DNA from 4 places in the Paenibacillus sp. V4I9 genome. Region 3 is predicted to be linked to each of the others. Evidence: predicted binding sites of a transcription regulator. Region 3 holds the regulator's gene; each other region holds the start of a gene.
What was found. The regulator LexA, encoded in region 3, represses DNA repair genes until DNA is damaged. The targets are predictions, from matches to a motif close to CGAACATATGTTCG.
Positions count from the first base shown of each region.

Region 1: the regulator LexA is predicted to act here: its motif matches at 3,475-3,488, upstream of QFZ81_RS25010 (DNA polymerase IV).
Region 2: the regulator LexA is predicted to act here: its motif matches at 2,993-3,006, upstream of QFZ81_RS12840 (YhjD family protein).
Region 4: the regulator LexA is predicted to act here: its motif matches at 3,854-3,867, upstream of recA (recombinase RecA).

Region 1 is NZ_JAUSZE010000001.1:5,374,778-5,379,862, reverse strand. Features, by position in the region: gene QFZ81_RS25025 (MFS transporter) at 1-930, opposite strand, end outside; gene QFZ81_RS25020 (TlpA family protein disulfide reductase) at 1,067-1,600, shown strand; gene cimA (citramalate synthase) at 1,728-3,347, opposite strand; gene QFZ81_RS25010 (DNA polymerase IV) at 3,562-4,863, shown strand; gene mobB (molybdopterin-guanine dinucleotide biosynthesis protein B) at 4,869-5,085, shown strand, end outside.
Region 2 is NZ_JAUSZE010000001.1:2,806,416-2,811,500, reverse strand. Features, by position in the region: gene QFZ81_RS12855 (SOS response-associated peptidase) at 1-655, opposite strand, end outside; gene QFZ81_RS12850 (YhjD family protein) at 824-1,327, opposite strand; gene QFZ81_RS12845 (DNA polymerase IV) at 1,324-2,601, opposite strand; gene QFZ81_RS12840 (YhjD family protein) at 2,598-2,975, opposite strand; gene QFZ81_RS12835 (stage VI sporulation protein F) at 3,120-3,407, opposite strand; gene QFZ81_RS12830 (DUF1294 domain-containing protein) at 3,535-3,801, opposite strand; gene QFZ81_RS12825 (alpha-L-fucosidase) at 3,898-5,085, opposite strand, start outside.
Region 3 is NZ_JAUSZE010000001.1:3,973,765-3,978,849, reverse strand. Features, by position in the region: gene QFZ81_RS18745 (MerR family transcriptional regulator) at 1-61, shown strand, start outside; gene glnA (type I glutamate--ammonia ligase) at 102-1,442, shown strand; gene QFZ81_RS18735 (aminopeptidase) at 1,553-2,791, shown strand; gene lexA (transcriptional repressor LexA) at 3,401-4,018, opposite strand; gene QFZ81_RS18725 (LysM peptidoglycan-binding domain-containing protein) at 4,166-4,573, shown strand; gene QFZ81_RS18720 (DUF896 domain-containing protein) at 4,714-4,896, shown strand; gene QFZ81_RS18715 (HAD family hydrolase) at 4,940-5,085, shown strand, end outside.
Region 4 is NZ_JAUSZE010000001.1:2,949,270-2,954,354, reverse strand. Features, by position in the region: gene rny (ribonuclease Y) at 45-1,586, opposite strand; gene QFZ81_RS13560 (regulatory protein RecX) at 1,972-2,661, opposite strand; gene recA (recombinase RecA) at 2,738-3,781, opposite strand; gene QFZ81_RS13550 (competence/damage-inducible protein A) at 3,957-5,085, opposite strand, start outside.

The DNA.
Region 1 (5,085 bases), 1.4 Mb from region 3:
GCGCATGAGTGTGCCGTTTTGTTTGATTAAGGCGCCGGTCGTGTAAGAGGTGATGACCATACCGAGCAAGGGGATAGCAAGAATAAGGCCCTTTCGTATACCTTCAATGCTATAAGGTTCTTCTTCTAGTATTTGTGATAAGTAAAAGAGAACGCCGAACAATATAAAAAGCGTGACGGAGCCAGCGAAAAAAGCTGGAATGAGCCAATGGCCTTTTTTTCGAAGTATATCTTTAATTTGCTTCAAGTATTGCTTAAGAGGCTCAGCTTCCTTCTCTTTGGGTGGTTCCTTAATCAGAAAGATAACAGCGAGCAGCGCCAACACACAGAATATAGGAAAGGCGAAAAACGGGGCAAACCAAATGATTAAGGCTAATAATGAGCCCAATATAGGACTCACAACTTTGCCTGTACCGTTAGATGCCTCGATGAGTCCAAGTGCTTTACTTGCTTCCCCACCCTTGTATAAATCACCAACAAGCGCCATTGCGATAGGGGCCGTACCTGCGGCACCTAAGCCTTGTATCGCTCGTGCAGCTATCATTATGGGATAGGAATTCCAAACGGCTGCAAAGCCTGCTAGAACGCCCGCTGAACCGTAAATGATTAAGGAAGGGATGATGACAGCTTTGCGTGTGAAACGGTCTGATAAATAACCTGATACAGGGATGACGAGTCCGGCTGTGATGGAAAATAGGGTGATGACGAGTGAACTCTGGAAACGGGATATGCCCATTTTTTCCTGCATATCAGGCAAGATAGGAACTAGCATGGAATTGCCTAGAACGAGAACTAAAGGGATCGTTGCAATGGCGACGTATTCCCAGATGTGACCTTTTTTGTTTTTGGACTTGTTTTCGGATTTATTTTCAGATTTGTCTTCAAATATATTTTTAGAAAATTTTTTGCCTTCGGCTGCTTTTGTATTCATTATAATGAGAGTCCTTTCAGAACATGTTGTATGTTTACTTTTCCCATTTAAGTGAAAAGTATTCTTTGGATTTTCATTGATGTTGGAATTTTGGTGAATTTGGAGATAATATAGACAGAGTGGAGGTGGAAATGCTATGAAAAAAAATGTGCTAGTGATAGCCTTGGTTGTTATATTAGCTGGTTTTGCTATTTATCAAAACGCCCAGCGCCAGAATAAAGAGACGCTTATGCCTACTGAACAAGCGCCAAAAGTGAATTTCTTGGCCCCCTCGTTTACGTTAAAAGGGCTTGATGGGAAAGATTACTCGATTGGTGGGCCGCGTGAGAAGCCTTTGTTCGTTAATTTCTGGGCTTCATGGTGTGGTCCTTGCGAGGAAGAGGCACCAGATTTGGTGAATGTGTATAATAAATATCAAGGGCAGTTTGATTTATATGCGGTCAATGTGACACCTGGTGATAAAATGGAGAACATTACGAAGTTTGTGGAAACCTACAAATACCCATTCCCGGTGTTATTAGATAAGCAAGGAACGAACGCCGATACCTATCGGGTAGTCGCCATTCCAACAAGTTTCTTAATTGATAAAAATGGGGTAATTCGCGAGATCGTTCATGTACTCTCTCCTAGAGATTTGGATAAGAAAATTGCAGGTCTTATAAAAGAATAAAAAAAGCTGCTAGAGACCGCCAATGGCTGGCGTACTCTTCGCAGCTTTTCTTGTATGTCCTATTAGAAAAAACTTACCTCTAAACGCAGTCACTCAACCTTGAGTGGTCTCGATAGAGGTTTACTCATTAATGGTTCACTAAACCTAGGCGCTCTTGTTGATCTTTGTTTACAGGCTCTACGCGTTTTCTTCCGATTAATGCATAGCGCAAACTATCTACGAGTGCATACCAGCTGGCTTCAATGATGTTACTAGACACACCAAGCGTGTTCCAGGTTGTATTGAAGTCAGTCGATTCCATCAGAACGCGAACCTTACCGGCAGTAGCCCCTTTCACATCAAGGACACGTACCTTATAGTCGGAGAGATGAACGTTCTTAATATCAGGGTAATATTGGATCAGCGCTTTACGTAAGGCATTGTCAAGAGCATTAACAGGACCGTTGCCTTCAGCCGCGGTGTAAATCGTTTCGCCATGAACCTTCACTTTAACGATGGCTTCGGAAACGACCGATTGATTTGCGGACTTCTCAACAAGCATCTTGAACGATTCTAATGTGAAAATCTCTTCTAGGCCTTCGAATGCTTCGCGCAGCAAAAGCTCAAGTGTGGCATCTGCTCCTTCGAATTGATAGCCTTGATGCTCGAGATCTTTAATTTTCTCAATAACTTCTTTGGTTTTCTGATGTTCTTTATTAAAGTCTAGATTCAGTTCTTGGGCTTTCACGAGCACATTGCTTTGTCCCGCAAGCTCTGAAACAAGTACACGTTGTTTGTTGCCGACGAGTTCAGGCTTCGTATGCTCATACGTACTAGCATCCTTGAGAATGGCTGAAACGTGAATACCGCCTTTATGCGCAAATGCCGCATTCCCGACATAAGGCTGATTAACAGGCATATGCATGTTAGCGATCTCGCTAATGTATCTCGAAACAGGCGTTAACGATTTCAGTTGCTCCTCGGAAATAACCGAATAGCCAAGTTTCAACTGAAGGTTAGGGATAATGGAGCTAAGGTTAGCATTACCGCAGCGTTCTCCATAACCATTGATGGTTCCTTGGACTTGTCCTGCTCCTGCTTGTACAGCAGCAAGGCTGTTTGCCACACCCAATTCACAATCATTATGAGCGTGAATGCCTACAGGGGTGGTGACATTCTGTTTAACGATGGTGACAATAGAAGTAATTTCTCCAGGTAATGAGCCGCCGTTGGTGTCACAAAGGACAATCCAATCAGCTCCAGCGTCCTGTGCTTTTTTGATCGTCTGCAAGGCGTACTCGGGATTATTCTTGTAACCGTCGAAGAAATGCTCTGCATCGTAGATGACTTCAAGACCGCTGCTTTTTAAATAAAGAACGGAGTCAAAGATCATGGCAAGATTTTCTTCAAGTGTGGTTTGAATGGCTGTTGTGACATGGAAGTCCCAGGACTTACCGAAGATGGTTGCTACCTGAGCGCCTGACTCCACGAGTCTGTTCAGATTAATGTCATCCGCAGCAATGGAATCTTTACGCCTTGTGCTGCCGAATGCAGTAATCTTCGCATTTGTAAACTTCATGTCGCGGGCGCGTTCAAAGAATTCAATATCTTTGCTGTTGCTGCCCGGCCATCCGCCTTCAATATAATGAACCCCAAGCTCATCGAGCTTGCGGGCAATTTTAATTTTATCCTCGACGGATAAGCTGATGCCTTCTCCTTGCGTTCCGTCTCGTAGTGTGGTGTCGAAGATTTTGACTGATGTTGGCATAGGTTCCTCCTTCAAAAGCTAGCAAGGTGACTTCGGTGCTTGATGTGTAGGTGCTTGTGCTTGCTTTAAAGCGCTAATGTATAATTAACGATTATACCATAATAGTAGGGGTAAAGACATCATAACGCAAAAATACGTTTGCTTGAAAGAATAATTTTTTGTATGCTGAAATTGGCTCTAATAGTTGGTCGTTTATCAATGGGAGGGAATATAAATGGTGACAACTCAGCATCATTATCCCAAGCAAGGTAGAGTCATTTTGCATATAGATATGAATGCATTCTATTGCTCTGTTCATGAGGCTGTTGAGCCTGATTTATATAAAGGAAAGCCTCTGGCTGTTGCTGGTAGTGTTGAGCTTCGTAAAGGGATTATTGTTACTTCATCTTATGCTGCGCGCGCTATTGGGGTCAAGACAGGCATGCAAGTTAGACAAGCGATGAAGTTGTGTCCAGATTTGATACTAATAAGACCTGATTTCGAATTATATCGCAGTTTCTCAAGACGGTTTATGCAGATTGCTTATAGTTATTCACCTATGGTGGAATCCATGTCAATCGATGAGTGTTTCGTCGATATAACAGGGTCCAAACAATTTGGGACCCCACTTGAGATAGCGAATAACATTCAGCAAAAGATCATGAAGGAACTAAAGCTGCCCTGTTCGATCGGTGTTGCCCCCAATAAACTGCTTGCCAAGATGGGCTCCGATATGAAAAAGCCGAATGGGATATCTGTGCTTCGTCTAAGGGATGTACCCACTGTATTGTGGGACAAACCGTGCAATTATTTATATGGGATTGGCAAAAAGACGGCGGATAAGCTGACTAGACTTGGTATCCATACGCTAGGTCAACTAGCAGTAGGGGACGAGTTGCTGCTAAGTAAACATTTTGGGATCTTAGGTGCACATCTGAAACGTTCGGCTAATGGGATTGACCAATCACTCGTAAACCCCGAACAAGAACAGAGCAAGTCAATTGGGCATACTACGACGCTGCCACAGGATTTTACCGATACCAAAGAAATTCACCGAGTATTCTTAAATCTGGCGGATCAAGTCGCAAGAAGACTTCGCAAGCAGGAGCTAATGGCATCCACGATCCAAATCACGATTCGTGATCCGGAGATGAGGACGATTACAAGATCCGTAACCTTGCCTACGCCAACCGAGCATATGGACGATATTTATCGAACCTCGTGCCAGTTATATGATCATCAATGGGAGGAAGGCAACCCTGTTCGGCTGCTTGGGATTACGCTGCAAAATCTAACGATAAAGGAAGAAACTTTCGTTCAGTTGGATCTATTCGATTATGAAAAGCAGCCTAAACGAGAAAATTTGAACCGCATTATGGACGGACTTCGTGATAAATTCGGAGAAAATGCGATTCTAACTGCGGGGATGATGGGCGATAATCCTGCAACGTTGATTAGAAATCATAAAGCGAGAGGGACTTCCCTGCAAATGGACCATTTGAGGAACAATCCCCTTCATAAAGAAGAGGAGAAGTGACGAAGATGGCACATTGTATTGGATTTGCCGGCTATTCGGACAGCGGAAAAACGACCTTAGTGGCCAAGCTAATCGTAGAAATGAAGCAGCGCGGCTATCGGATAGCCGTAATGAAACATGATGCGCATGGACATTATAAAGAAGCAGCGGGGACGGACTCCACGACTTTTGTAGAGTCAGGTGCAGAAGCGGTTATAACCCTATCACCAGATGGGATTCATG
Region 2 (5,085 bases), 1.2 Mb from region 3:
TACACAGCTCATCGTCGTTACGTACATTGCCCACTCGACTCGATACGGGGTAAGCAAACATTTGATCCGCCGGATACGGTTGCAATAATGGCCGTAGCGTGTCGGTGTTTGTAATGCTGCGATCCAACCAAACCGCCTCCATCTCCCTCGGCAAAATGACCGGCATACGCTCATGAATATCCGCCATCAGTTCGTTCGCTTCCGTTGTAACGACGGTGCAGGTAGAAATGCGCGTGCCATCCGGAGATGTCCACGTGTCGTACAGCCCTGCCATACTAAAGATGCCTTTGCTGCGCAGCATAATACGCATCGGCTGCTTATGCTTACCTGTCCCTTTCCAGTCATAGAAGGAGTCCGCCGGAATCAGGCAGCGCTTACGCTCAAACGGCTTGCGGAAGGCAGGTTTGTCCGCGAGCGTCTCAGCTCGTGCATTGAGCATCTGGTAGCCTAGCTTCTCGTCCTTCGCCCACTCTGGAACGAGCCCCCAGCGCAGCTCGCCGAGCTTATTCTTCTCCCCGTCATGGACGATCGCCATGATTTGCTGTCCCGGTGCTACATTATATTTTGGGCTGTATCTTCCAGGATATTTATAATAAATATCATAATGAAGCATAAGCTCCTCTAACGTCACGGTGATCGTATAGCGTCCGCACATCTGTGCCCATCTTCTCCTTCGCATGGTTCTCCCACTCTATTAGTTCCGCAACACTCTTCCTCCATTATGAGAAAAAGAATTACTCACGTCAATTCGCGTAAGCCCGAGGGAGATTTCTCCATCGGGCTTACTGTCTTGGTCTTGCTATTATTTCGAGCTTCTCTCGTTCTACGCTTTCTGTTCATCAACTTTCGGAGCGTTATACACACTTGCTACCAGATGATCAATGTACCGTGCTGTTCGCACGCTAATTTCAGCACGCATGTAATCTTTAGCTATGATAAGCGCATCTTCATGCCCACGACATACATAACGGTAGTGAATGGCGCGGTCATTCTTTTCCTCTTCAAATAATTGAATGCTTCGCTGCATCATCTTGGTTTTAACTTCGCTTAAGTCGGCTTGTATATGCGCAGCAAGCGCATGAGCGACTCGGGCATAAAGCATTCGGAGCGTTTCGGAGGATCTCTCGATTTCACTGGCTTTTTTCTTGATCATCCCGTGCATGAGCGGCAGCAAGACATAATCTCGCATAACCCCAATGTCTTCCGCTGTGGGACGGTTGGCCGGAGCAGGTCTATCACTGCGCTGGTTCTGAAAAGCCTCTCGATGCTGAGGCAGCATCATCCTGCTGGATTCCCATAGGCCGTTTTTTTCCAATTTTTTGCTCATTTATAATGCCCTCCGATTTTGAGCGCCCTGTTCTGCGCTTGGCCGGCTGTTGTGAGCGAGGAAGCACGAACAATCGCCGCGTTGCCGAATCGGTCCTTGATGCTGTCCGTCACTTTTTCAAGCGCTCGCGCCTTGATCTGATCCTCGAAGAGGGTAAGCTGGTAGGTATCATCATCTACTAACTGGCTCAGCATGACACCAGCTCGACGTACCGGCATGGTGTCCCAGAACTTGTAGAAAAGCTTTTTCACAGCTTGAAACACCGTACTTGTATGATTCGTAGGATCAGGCATCTTCATTTGACGCGAAAAGCCCGTCGGGGCGTCGAAAGGACTGCACATACAGCTTACGGTAACAATTGAAGCCATATAGCCTTTGCGCCTACAGTCGCGGCACACCTCTTCCGTAAGCTCGAGCAGGATGGTATCTACTTCAGAGGAGTCCGCGTAGTCCCTCGGCAAAGTCATCATATGGCCTACGGACTTCGGAGGCGTATCAAACGTACCCGGCGTGACCGGACTATCATCCAGCCCGTTCGCTGTTCGCCACATGACTTCGGCGTGAATGTCCGACTGCTTGCCGAAGCGTGCGCGGAATTTATTCTTGAGCTGCGGCAGCGGCGTTCTCGCCACATCGCCAATCAAATACATACCTAGCTTGGCAAAATGGGCGGTCATTCGAGAACCGACACCAAACATTTTACTTACAGGCTGCTCCCACAAGTATTTCTCCACGTCTGATGGGTGCAGCGTGAAAATGCCACTTTCATTCTTTTTAGCCCAAATATCGGTCGCGATCTTCGCAAGTATTTTATTAGAACTAATCCCTATGCGAACCTTTACCCCCGTTTGACTGAACACCTTTAGCTGAATGGTTTTCGCAATCGTGATCGGATCTCCGAACATAGATAAACTCGCTGTAACATCAAGAAACTGCTCGTCAATACTGAAAATTTCAACAAGATCGGTAAACTCTTCGTAAATCTTGGTAATCTGCAGCGAAACATCAATATAATGCTGCATGTGCGGACGCATCACGATCAGCTCAGGACACTTCTTAAGCGCTTCACCCAAACGTTCAGCTGTGGATACGCCGTATTGCTTGGCAACGGGGCAGGCGGCTAGAATGATACCCGATCTTAGAGCAGGGTCTCCTGCAACAGCAACCGGTTTATTCTCCAAGCCCGGATGACCCGCTTTCTCCACACTGGCATAGAAGCTCTGACAATCGGCAAGGAAGATCGTTCGTTCCCCGCCGTGGCGATCTTTGCTCACCGCAATCCCCCCCGCATATTCATGAGCGTGGTCATAAGCTCAGCCTTGACCAAGCTGCGAAGCATCGTGAAATGATGAATATAGCCTCGGACTTTGTATTCTACGTTAATGCCTAAGGCATTCATTTCGGTATGGATAACTTTAATATCTCGTTTCTTCATCTGGCTCTTAATACTTTGTAATTCCGGATAAATAGCCATTTCAACCTCTCTGAGATAAAAAAGAATATGATTGTACACGATTTTATCCTTATAAACCTTGAGCTCCTCCATATCCCTTGCCAGCATATCGAGCAAAATGGGCAGCAGCGTGTATTCCTTAACAATTTGAACATCCTCTTCTGTCTCAATTCTTGAACTTGAGCTAACTTTCATATTTCCACCACCATATGCGAACATATATTCGTGTTACTTATTATATACCGAACACGTATTCGTTATGCAAGTGAATTTTTCTGGAAGCAAAAAAAGCCACTTAACAGGGTATCTTTAACCCTGCAAGTGGCGCATTTGTTTAGTCTATCGAAACATGGACCAGAGTTTGATCAAGTGAAAGGCGTTAGATGGATCAATCTTTTGTGCAAGGATAAACTGCAAAATTTGGGTCGTTTGGCTTCCGCTTAGCTTCTCACCGAGAATGCCGGCGGCAAGTCCTATTAAGCGCGTAACTTTGGTATGATTTTGTAAATCAGCCTTCGTAACACCCTGCAGCAGCATTTTAATGCGTTCTTTGATCTCTGGATTTTTCATCTTGAACTTTACGCGCTCTACGAGCGCAGGATCGATGCCATAATGGTGATAGCTCATGTTCGCACCTCCGATAACCTGTCATGCTCCTATCTTATGAGTAAACGCATGCAAACTTGACTAGGACTCCTGTATAAAACAAGAAACAGCTGCCGCTGTCGGCAACTGTCTCCTTTTTTTGCTATTGCTACATATAAATCGCGATCATGATGACACATAGACTATTTAGCATAACAAGCAGCGGCATGCCAATGACGAATGAGGTATGTTTCGTCTTATGGCGCCAAACCCGCATACCGAGCCACCCGCCAATCCCGCCACCGAGAGCAGCCAATATAAAAAGACGTTTTTCAGGCACTCTACGCCCGCCTTTTTTGGCTTGTCCCTTGTCATGTCCCATTTCTATGAACGTAACGATATTCATCAGCAGTAAATAACAGAGGAAATAAGTCAAATTCCATACACCTTCGTTTCCAAAAGAATAGTAAGCTGTCTACTATCATCTTAAAATCGAATGCGGGCACGGTCAAATGTTAATTTATTTCCGTCTTTAGAGTAACTCCAACTCCACAACCGTAGCTCTATGATCCGGCAGCGGATAGCTGGAGTGCTCAGGTCTAGCGAAACTAATGAACGCATCATCCGGATACTGGGCGGCATTCCAAGGACGGCTTAGGAAGAGCTCGGAACCGTCAGATAGCAGCCTTGCTTTCTTCACCTTACCAGCCAACCCGTTCAAGTTAATAGGACCTATGCTTTCCTCAAACAAGTGGGCATACAGCAGATTGCCCTTTTGCGTATACCTGCCCCACTCCGGTTTCGGTAAGTAGGCTTGCCCGCAGCCGTAAATGCTGTCCCCATTTTTCTGAACCCAATTGCCGATCTCTGCCAAAATGTCCAGCGACTCCTTCGGAATCTCTCCGAGCGCATTCGGACCCACATTCAAGAGCAGATTCCCATTTTTGCTGACACACTCTATCAGCTTCCGGATAAGGGTAGTTGAGGATTTATATTGGAAATCTTGGGCTGCGTATCCCCAGTTATTATTCAGAGTGATACAAGCTTCCCATGGAAGCGAATTGCCCTCGTCATCCGTCACGCCTTGCGGCGGAATGATCTGTTCCGGTGAAGCAAAATCTCCCGAATAGCTGAGCGGATTTTTAGTGAAAATAGTTCCGCCTTCTTCACCGCTTGCGTCCAATCGGTTGTCTACGATGATATGTGGTTGCAGAGATCGAATCATCGCCATCAGCTCGGTTGCTTTCCATGTCTCACCCTTCATGCGATCATAAGAGAAGTCGAACCACATAACATCCAACTTACCATAGTTCGTCAGCAGCTCTCTTACTTGCCCATGCATGTACTGAAGGTACCGACCGAACGTCTCCGGATTTCTTGTGTAGTTCTCATTATCCCGCATCGGATGAATGCGATCCCCATAAGCCGGATAATCCTCATGATGCCAATCGATTAGCGAATAATAGAGCCCCACCTTTAAACCTTCCGCCCGAAACGCTTCAATAAATTCGCGAACCAAATCTCGCCCGGCGCGTGTATTCGTTGACTTATACTCAGTGAGAGCGCTATCAAATAAACAAAAACCGTCATGATGCTTCGCTGTCAATACGGCATATTTCATACCCGCTTGCTTCGCCGCACGCGCCCACGCCTTAGGATCATAACGGACAGGATCGAATTCATCATAATACGTTTGATAGTCCTCTACCGAAATACGCTC
Region 3 (5,085 bases):
AGGTAAACGCCCTGATCAGGTTTCCCTGATTCAAGGTCAGCTTTCCCGATTTTATAAATAGCATTACTTAATCGCTTGTAAATTGAGAGGAGACTGCACACGTGAGCTACAACAACAATTTTTCCAAAGAAGACATCTTACGCATTGCCAAAGAAGAAAATGTTCGGTTCATTCGTTTGCAATTTACAGACTTGATGGGAAGCATCAAGAACGTAGAAATTCCTTACAGCCAACTCGAAAAAGCGCTCGACAACAAAATGATGTTCGATGGTTCTTCCATTGAAGGTTATGTGCGTATTGAAGAGTCTGATATGTATTTGTATCCTGATTTGGATACATGGGTTATTTTCCCATGGGTAACCGAGAGCAAAGTGGCACGTTTAATCTGCGATATTTATATGCCAGATGGCAGACCGTTCGCAGGTGATCCGCGTGCCATCTTGAAAAAAGCGTTGAAACAAGCCGAAGAGATGGGCTTTACGGCAATGAACGTAGGTCCGGAACCAGAATTCTTCTTGTTCAAAACGGATGAAAAAGGCAATCCAACAACGGAACTGAATGACCAAGGTGGTTATTTCGATTTGGCTCCGATGGATTTGGGCGAAAACTGTCGCCGCGATATCGTGTTGACGCTTGAAGAGATGGGCTTTGAAATTGAAGCATCCCACCACGAAGTAGCGCCAGGTCAACATGAAATCGACTTTAAATACGCAGATGCGATTAAAGCGGCTGACCAAATTCAAACCTTTAAGCTCGTCGTCAAAACGGTTGCTAGACAGCATGGTCTGCATGCGACCTTTATGCCTAAACCTTTGTTCGGCATGAACGGTTCCGGTATGCACTGTCACCAATCGTTATTCAAAGGTGATGTAAATGCTTTTTATGAAGAGAACGATAAATTAGGTTTAAGTAATGTGGCTAGACATTATATGGCGGGTGTACTTCGTCATGCACGTTCTTTTGCTGCGATTACGAACCCTACAGTTAACTCTTACAAACGTCTCGTACCTGGATATGAAGCGCCTGTATATGTAGCTTGGTCGGCAAGTAACCGTAGTCCGATGATCCGTATTCCAGCGTCCCGTGGATTAAGCACTCGCGTTGAAGTTCGTAACCCGGATCCGGCTGCTAATCCATACTTGGCTCTTGCTGTTATGCTTGCTGCTGGACTGGATGGCATTAAGAACAAAATGCAGCTTCCTCCTCCTACAGATCGTAACATCTATGTTATGACCGAAGAGGAAAGAGAGAGCGATGGCATCCCAACTTTGCCATTGAACTTGAAACAAGCTTTGGACGAGCTGCTTCGCAATGATGTGATCTGCGATACACTTGGCGAACATGCTCTGGCTCATTTCTATGAACTTAAAGAAATCGAGTGGGATATGTACCGTACACAAGTTCACCAATGGGAAAGAGATCAATATCTGTCCCTTTATTAATCGCTTAGTAAGTTGATATGGATGCAACAATTAGATACGAAAAGCCCGTCAGCCTTCAGGAATGTTTCTGAACTGATGGGCTTTTTCACGCGAAGGAGATCATAAGAATGTTGGACAACTTTCAAATTAATTTGGAAAAGTATGCTGAACTTGTAGTCAAAGTAGGGGTTAATCTCCACAAAGGCCAGGATCTGATGATAGAGTCACCGATTGAATCCCTAGAATTGACTAGAATTATCGTAAAGAAAGCCTATGAGGCGGGGGCGAATTTTGTCCAAGTGCACTGGCAGGATGATGTGATAACTCGCAGTAGATTCGATTATGCCAATGAGGAAGCGCTTGATTATTACCCAGAGTGGTATACGAGTATGTTAGAACGCTTTGTAGAAAACGGTGGAGCTTTACTGAATATCAAAGTGCCGGATCCTGATTTGTACGCGGGTATTGATGCAAGTCTGATTTCTAGAGCATCCAAAGCCATGGCTACGGCTAGATCAAAGTATCAACAATATGTGAGAACAAGCAAGTTCAGTTGGTGCTTAATCAAAGCGCCTACGGTGGCGTGGGCATCCAAAGTGTATGCTGATTTGCCTGAAGAACAGCGGATCGATGCGATGTGGGAGGCCATTTTCCGGATAAACCGCGTTTATGAAGATGATCCGGTAGCGGCTTGGCGAGTTCATATGGATCAATTGAAGCGCGTTCGCAGCGTGTTGAATGAGAAGCAATACGAGGCACTTCAATATCGAGCGGCAGGAACAGATTTGCGCGTTGAACTGCCGGAGGGCCACATTTGGCTTGGCGGTGATACGGAGAACGCAAGTGGAATACGATTCGTAGCAAATATGCCGACCGAGGAAGTTTTCACAATGCCTAAGCGAACAGGAGTTCATGGGACTGTGTCAAGCACCAAGCCATTGAATGTGAATGGGGCGCTTGTGGATCAGTTTTCGTTCAAGTTTGAGGACGGGAAAGTTGTGGATTATCAGGCAGAAGTCGGCTATGAGCATCTAACTAGGTTGCTAGATATGGATGAGGGCGCACGGTATTTGGGAGAAGTTGCTCTCGTACCTTTTGATTCGCCGATCTCTAATCTTGACCGCATTTTCTACAATACGGGCATCGATGAGAATGCATCCTGCCATCTGGCCTTAGGCAGCTGCTACCCGATCAATTTGCAGGATGGCGTATCTTTATCAAGCGAAGAGCTAAAAACTCGAGGTGGGAACACCAGTTTGATTCATGTTGATTTCATGATCGGGACGACTGATCTTGAGATCGATGGTATCCGTGGTGATGGTACCGTTGAACCTATTTTCCGTCGTGGAAATTGGGCGCTTGCATTTTAGTTGATAAATTAGCTGGTTTTTTAGCTTGATTTCTAAGGTGGAAGTTCTTATGGGTTTATTAAAGGGCATAGAGAACAGATAGAAGATGGATGACGGAAGATAGAAGATAGAAGACAAAATTCGTGTTTCTATTGGAATAATCCAATGGAATTGACTTTTAGGCCGCCAAATCCCTACTATCACTGGATTAATCCAATGGAAGTAGCAGGCAGAATGCGAAATTCATAAAGTGGGAGCTGAATTTTCCAAATATGACTTTTGGGACAGCCCCATTCCTTTAAACTGAAGTAAGTAGGGGCCGATTATTGCCTAATAGAAGCCAATAGAAACTTCTAAAAGCGCAAAATGCGATCCAAATGACGTAATAGCAGTCTATTAAGACTCTTATCTGAATCCAGCTCGGCTTCTTGGTTAAGACGGGATTAGAGGTTATACTATAAACTTTGAAAATCTATACTTGGATCAGATGCTCATCTATGCTTTAAGTTTACCCATTTGATCCGTAGCTTCATACGACCAAGGCTGTTTACATCGAAAAGAACCGAGGGACTATTGTCCTCTCGGTTCTTTCTCATTGGTATTGTATGTAGAATAAGGGCTGTAGGGCTATTACATATCCCGGAACAAACCAATGACGCGGCCAAGAATCGTAACATGTTTCAAAAGGATAGGCTGCAAAGCTGAGTTCTCCGGTTGAAGTCGAATGTGATCCTTTTCCTTGTAAAAGCGTTTCACCGTTGCTTCATCATCTTCCGTCATTGCTACAACAATGTCTCCGTTATTCGCGGTTTGCTGTTGCTTAACGATGACATAGTCGCCATTATGAATACCGGCTTCGATCATACTGTCACCCATAACGCTAAGCATGAACACATTGTTATCTCCTACCATGCTGACAGGAAGAGGGAAGTAGTCTTCTATGTTCTCTGTTGCTGTAATAGGCACACCGGCAGTTACTTTACCAACGAGAGGCACGCGAGCTACAGAAACCGCAAAATGCGTTTCAGCACCGTCAAGTCCTAGAATTTCAATAGCACGAGGCTTTGTAGGATCTCGACGAATCATACCTTTCTTCTCAAGACGCTCCAAATGACCATGTACGGTAGAACTAGAAGCTAGTCCAACAGCTTCGCCGATTTCTCTAACGGAAGGCGGGTACCCCTTATCTTTCACTTCATTCTTAATGAATTCCAATATAGCTTGTTGACGCTGCGAAATCTTACTCAATAGTTATCACTCCAATACTGGGAATCATTACCCAAAGTATAACATAGAACCCGAGTTCGTACAAACATAAGTTCGAGAAAAGGGTTGACTCAAACATGTGTTCGTGTTATTCTAATACCAGAACAAATGTTTGGGAGATGATTACTCATGTATATGACTTATTCAAACACTAACACAACACACACACCTCATAGATCTGCTAGCACATCCAAAGGGATGACATTTAATTCTAGTTATACAAAAGCGATTGTTCGCTTCATTTTATTAGCAATTATTCTTGGTACAGTGTTTTCATTCGGTGCTATTGTTCAAGCCTATGCAGGGGATGAGGCTGCAAACGCAACAACCCCAGTTTCCGTGATGCCTACTAACATTACTTCGAAAGCAGTCGTACAAGCTCAAATCGTTATTCAACGAGGAGACACACTCTGGGATGTTGCTTCCACACATAAAAAAAGAGATGAGAACGTTCGTTCCTATATGCATAAATTAAAGACAATCAATCATTTAACCACCAGCTCCTTAAAAGAAGGACAGGTTTTATTGCTTCCTTAATTTCACCATGCTTTTTTAATAGACTCTAAATACGATGAGGCTTGGACATGTTCCTATGCCTCTTTTTGTTGTCTCTTGACATTCCTTAATAGGGATGGCAAAGTAGTACTCATATTGAATTTTTGACTGGGAGGATCATTATGAGTGACAACATGGAACAGAATATCGAACGTATTAATGAGCTTGCTCGTAAAGCGAAAACAGTTGGCTTAACAGATGCGGAAATCGATGAACGCAATGAACTCAGAAAGAAGTATATTGAAGCATTCCGTGGCAATCTTAAAGTTCAACTTGATTCCATCAAGTTTACGGACGAAGAGTAATTGCTGCTCACATAGATACAACTTTCAAAAGGGGAAATGAATGATGACGTTGAAAGCCGTACTTTTTGATTTAGATGATACGCTGCTGTGGGATGATCGCAGTGTGCAGGAAGCTTTCGAAGCGACATGTGCTGAAGCTGCAAAACACGTTGCCGTGAATCCCGAGGAATTGGAAGCTTCTGTTCGCAA
Region 4 (5,085 bases), 1.0 Mb from region 3:
AATAAGGAAAAGTGGCTATATTAGCCACTTTTCGCATTGGTATCTTATTTAGCGTATTCAACAGCCCTTGTTTCACGAATGACCGTAACCTTAATATGTCCTGGATAATCGAGTTCACTCTCGATTTTCTTCGTAATATCGCGGGCTAGACGGAACGCTTCGGTATCATCCACTTTCTCCGGCTGAACCATTACGCGTACTTCGCGACCTGCTTGAATGGCGTATGATTTCTCAACACCTTCGAAGGATTCCGAAATTTCTTCAAGCTTCTCCAGACGTTTAATATACGTTTCGAGCGTCTCTCTGCGTGCTCCAGGTCTTGCTGCGGATAAAGCATCTGCAGCTCCTACTAACATCGCAATAACAGAGGTTGCTTCCACGTCACCGTGATGCGAAGCAATACTATTAATAACGACTGGATGCTCCTTGTACTTCTTACCAATCTCAACACCGATTTCCACATGAGATCCTTCAACCTCGTGGTCTAGCGCCTTACCGATGTCATGAAGCAGCCCGGCACGTTTCGCCAAAGTTACGTCTACCCCGAGCTCCCCGGCCATCAGACCAGCCAGATAAGCTACTTCCATGGAATGTTTCAACACGTTTTGACCGTAACTTGTTCTGAATTTCAAGCGACCCAAAATTTTGATCAAGTCAGGATGCAATCCGTGTACACCAACCTCAAACGTGGCTTGCTCCCCATATTCGCGGATACGTTCGTCCACTTCTTTACGGGATTTCTCCACCATCTCTTCAATGCGTGCTGGATGAATACGTCCATCAGCAACAAGCTTTTCTAAAGATGTACGAGCAATTTCGCGTCGGATTGGATCAAATCCTGATAAAATAACTGCTTCTGGCGTATCATCAATAATAAGGTCGATACCCGTCAATGTTTCCAGTGCGCGAATATTACGTCCTTCACGTCCGATGATTCGGCCTTTCATTTCTTCATTTGGCAGTGATACAACTGAAACGGTTGTTTCAGCAACGTGATCTGCAGCACAACGTTGAATGGCGAGCGTGATGATTTCACGGGCTTTCTTATCGCCTTCTTCTTTGGCTTGCTGTTCGATTTCTTTAATAAGCTGTGCGGTTTCGTGACGAACTTCCTGTTCTACATTTGTAAGAATGATACTCTTAGCTTCATCCATTGTAAGACCAGAAATTCGCTCTAACTCCGAAACTTGACTTTTATAAAGCTGATCAATTTGTGATTGTGTATCCTCGATCCGCTTCTCTTTGTTGGCAACTTGCTCTTCTTTACGCTCGAGAGATTCTAATTTTTTATCCAGCGATTCCTCTTTTTGCAACAATCGTCTTTCTTGTCGTTGAATTTCATTTCGACGTTCACGAATGTCTTTTTCAGCTTCGGACCTTAGTTTATGCACTTCGTCCTTTGCTTCCAGAACCGTTTCTTTTTTCAGTGCTTCTGCTTCCTTCTTGGCAGATTCTCTAATCTGTTCAGCGGCTGTTTCAGCACTGGAAATTTTCGCTTCTGCAAGAGATTTACGGATAAAATAACCAATCCCTAAGCATGCAGCTCCAACAATGAGAATGATCGCGATCCAGATGAATGACATCATCTTGTTCACCTCCTCGTTGGTTTCTCCAAGGTGTTAGCCTGGGATTCCCTTCGGTTTTTTAATCCGATTTTTAATTGTTTGACTAGTCATACATACCCTACTTATTAAGAGTATGGCTTTTAAATGAATGCGCACCGTGCGTTAGAGGCACTATAGTGCTAATAATCCATAATCAACAGTGTAAAAATTGGCGGTTTCTACATCTGTCCCCTCAAAATCAATGAATTGAGTATGATTTTGAATACATTATGAAAATATACACTGTTATTTTATCTTTTGTCGAAGAAGCTTGTCAAGCGAATGTCCCTGAGATGACGGAATAAGTATTTCCAGTACCTGCACAATACTTAATGACATTAACTAATTGAAGTAATAGTTAATGTCATTAACAATCAAATGGGTCATCTGAGATTTCAAATTCCTCTTCACTTGATTCACTGCTTAATACCCCCAAAACCTTGTTAACAATAGAGCCTGTATAACCTCTCCGCATTAGAAAAGCTCCCGTCTTTCTTTTACGATCCATCGTCTTGCCTGAGGTTTGCTTCCATTTCGTTTGGCCCAACTTCATTGCCGCCGTATACTCATCTTCGGGATTGATAGTCTCCATAGCATTTTTGACCAATTCTTTATCAATGCCTCTTTGTTGGAGCTCCTGTCGAATGAGATTACGACCTTTCCGCTGTGAAATAATGCGATTATCTGTCCACATTTTCGCAAATTCCTCATCATTGATATAATTTTGCTGGACTAGCTTCTCACATGCCCATGCAATAATAGGCACTTCGAATCCTTTCTCTTTCAGCTTACGTTTTATTTCACTTAATGAATGAGGTCGTCTGCCTATCATGCTTATTGCCTTTATATAAGCCATATTCTGTTCCTCATCAAGCGTTATACTTTCGATTTCTTGTAGATGTATGGTTTCCCCTTTATTTAACCGATGCTTGATTAGAATGTCTTCATGAACAGAGAATGCATATTCTTCATTTAGAAATATATTGTATCTATGCTTACCGCGCTTCTGTTTCTCAACCTTGGTAATAATCAATACTTGTTGCTCTTCACTATTCAAAACTAAACCACTCCTTCAATGAACAAAAGCACCTTAACACAAGGTTTAAGGTGCTTTCATGTATGATCATTTAAACTTATTCGAAATCCGGTTCTAATTCATCATCTTCCTCGTCAACATTAAGAGGAACTGCTTTGATTAAATTACTGTTCTCTCGAATCCGTAATTCAATCGTTTCCGAAATACTTTTGTTATCTTTCAAAAATTGCTTCGAATTCTCACGGCCTTGACCAAGACGCTCACCTTCATACGAATACCAAGCTCCGCTTTTATTAACGATATCCATCTCTGTTCCGATATCAATAATACTGCCTTCGCGTGAAATTCCTTCACCGTACATAATATCAACTTCCGCTTGCTTGAACGGCGGTGCTACTTTATTCTTAACGACTTTAATTCTTGTGCGGTTACCAACCATATCATTACCCTGTTTGATTGTTTCCACACGGCGAACATCTAGTCGAACGGATGAGTAGAACTTCAGTGCACGGCCACCAGGAGTTGTCTCTGGGTTACCAAACATAACGCCGACTTTTTCACGTAATTGGTTAATGAAAATCGCGATAACTTTGGACTTGTTGATCGCACCAGACAGCTTACGAAGTGCTTGGGACATCAAGCGAGCCTGCAGACCCACGTGAGAATCACCCATATCGCCTTCAATCTCTGCTTTAGGCACTAATGCCGCTACAGAGTCAATAACAATAATATCTACAGCACCACTTCGAACTAGTGCTTCAGCGATCTCAAGTGCTTGTTCACCGGTATCTGGCTGAGAGAGTAGAAGCTCATCTATATTAATACCAAGCTTGCTTGCATAAGAAGGATCCAATGCGTGCTCCGCATCGATAAAAGCTGCTTGTCCACCATTCTTCTGTACTTCTGCGATAGCATGTAGAGCTACCGTTGTTTTACCGGAAGACTCGGGTCCGTATACTTCTATAATTCTTCCGCGTGGAAACCCACCAATACCAAGAGCGATATCAAGTGCAAGAGATCCGGATGAAATCGTTTCAACTTGCATATGTGTAGATTCTCCAAGTTTCATAATGGAGCCTTTTCCGAACTGTTTCTCAATTTGACGTAAAGCATTATCAAGTGCTGCGCGACGATCTGACAAAACACTCACTTCCTTCTTCTATCATTATAGGTATATGATAACTTGTTTTCAGGTGTTTGCCAAGCATTTTTTCGAACATACATTCGACTTTTTAGCGAACAAACAAAAAACCGCAACAAAGTTATCGCTTTGCTACGGTTCTTCCGTTAACACTTAGTCTCATTATATGCCAACTCTAGCTATCTTTCAACTGTTTCCATAAATGATAGAGTGCGCTTTTGGCTGCTCTATGCTTGATGGACTCCCGATTACCAGATAGCTGCAGAGTAATAACCCTTGTTGCTACGTCTTTTTGAGCAAAACCTATATAAACAAGTCCAACTGGCTTGCCTTCAGACGGACTTGGACCGGCTACACCCGTGACTGATAGACCAAAGTCACTTCCGGTCACAGTAATCAATTGCTCCGCTAAAAGGGCCGCTGTCTCGCTGCTAACAGCACCAGGTGCACCCTCCCCTTCCAAAACTTCTATTGGAACACCGAGGAGCTTATGCTTTAAGGCATTAGAATAACAAATAACTCCTCCAAGAAATGATTGGGAACTCCCTGGCACCGCAGTAATCAAATCACTGAGCAAGCCGCCCGTGCAGCTTTCAGCTACAGCAAGTGTCTGATTCTTCTCGCCAAGCAATTGCAGCACAATCGTTTCGATGGGAACATCTTGGTCGGCATAGAGATGCTCTCCTAATCGCGTTCTAATCTCTAGTTCGGTCGCTTGAAGATTCCGTTCACCTTCTGAAGCTGTCTGTGCACGTGTTGTTAAGCGAATCGTCACTTCGCTTTCTTTGGCATATGGAGCGATCGTCGGGTCCTTTTGAGCTTGGATTAGATCAATTATTTGATGTTCCAAGTTAGATTCACCGATGCCGGCAAATTTAAGCATTTTGGAATAAAGCGGAATCTCACCCGTCATCCTTGCACGCAGCCAAGGAGCCGCATACTTGGTGAACATCGGCTTCATTTCTTTGGGCGGACCTGGCAGAAGAATGAAATGTGTCCCTTCGTATGTAAATGCAACACCAACAGCAAGCCCAGTTTCGTTATGTAAAGGATCACTTCCCTCAATCATCATCGCTTGTCGTCTGTTACTTTCCACCATATGAATTCCGCGCGACTGGAACATATCCGTAATTGTTTTCATAGAGGGCTCATGCATAATCAATTCACGGCCTACAAACGCAGCAAGCACATCTTTCGTCAAATCATCCTGCGTAGGTCCAAGACCTCCTGTACAAATAACGACATCAGCCCTTGAAGCGGCTAATTTGAAGCTTTCTAACAATCTCTGTTCATTATCACCAACG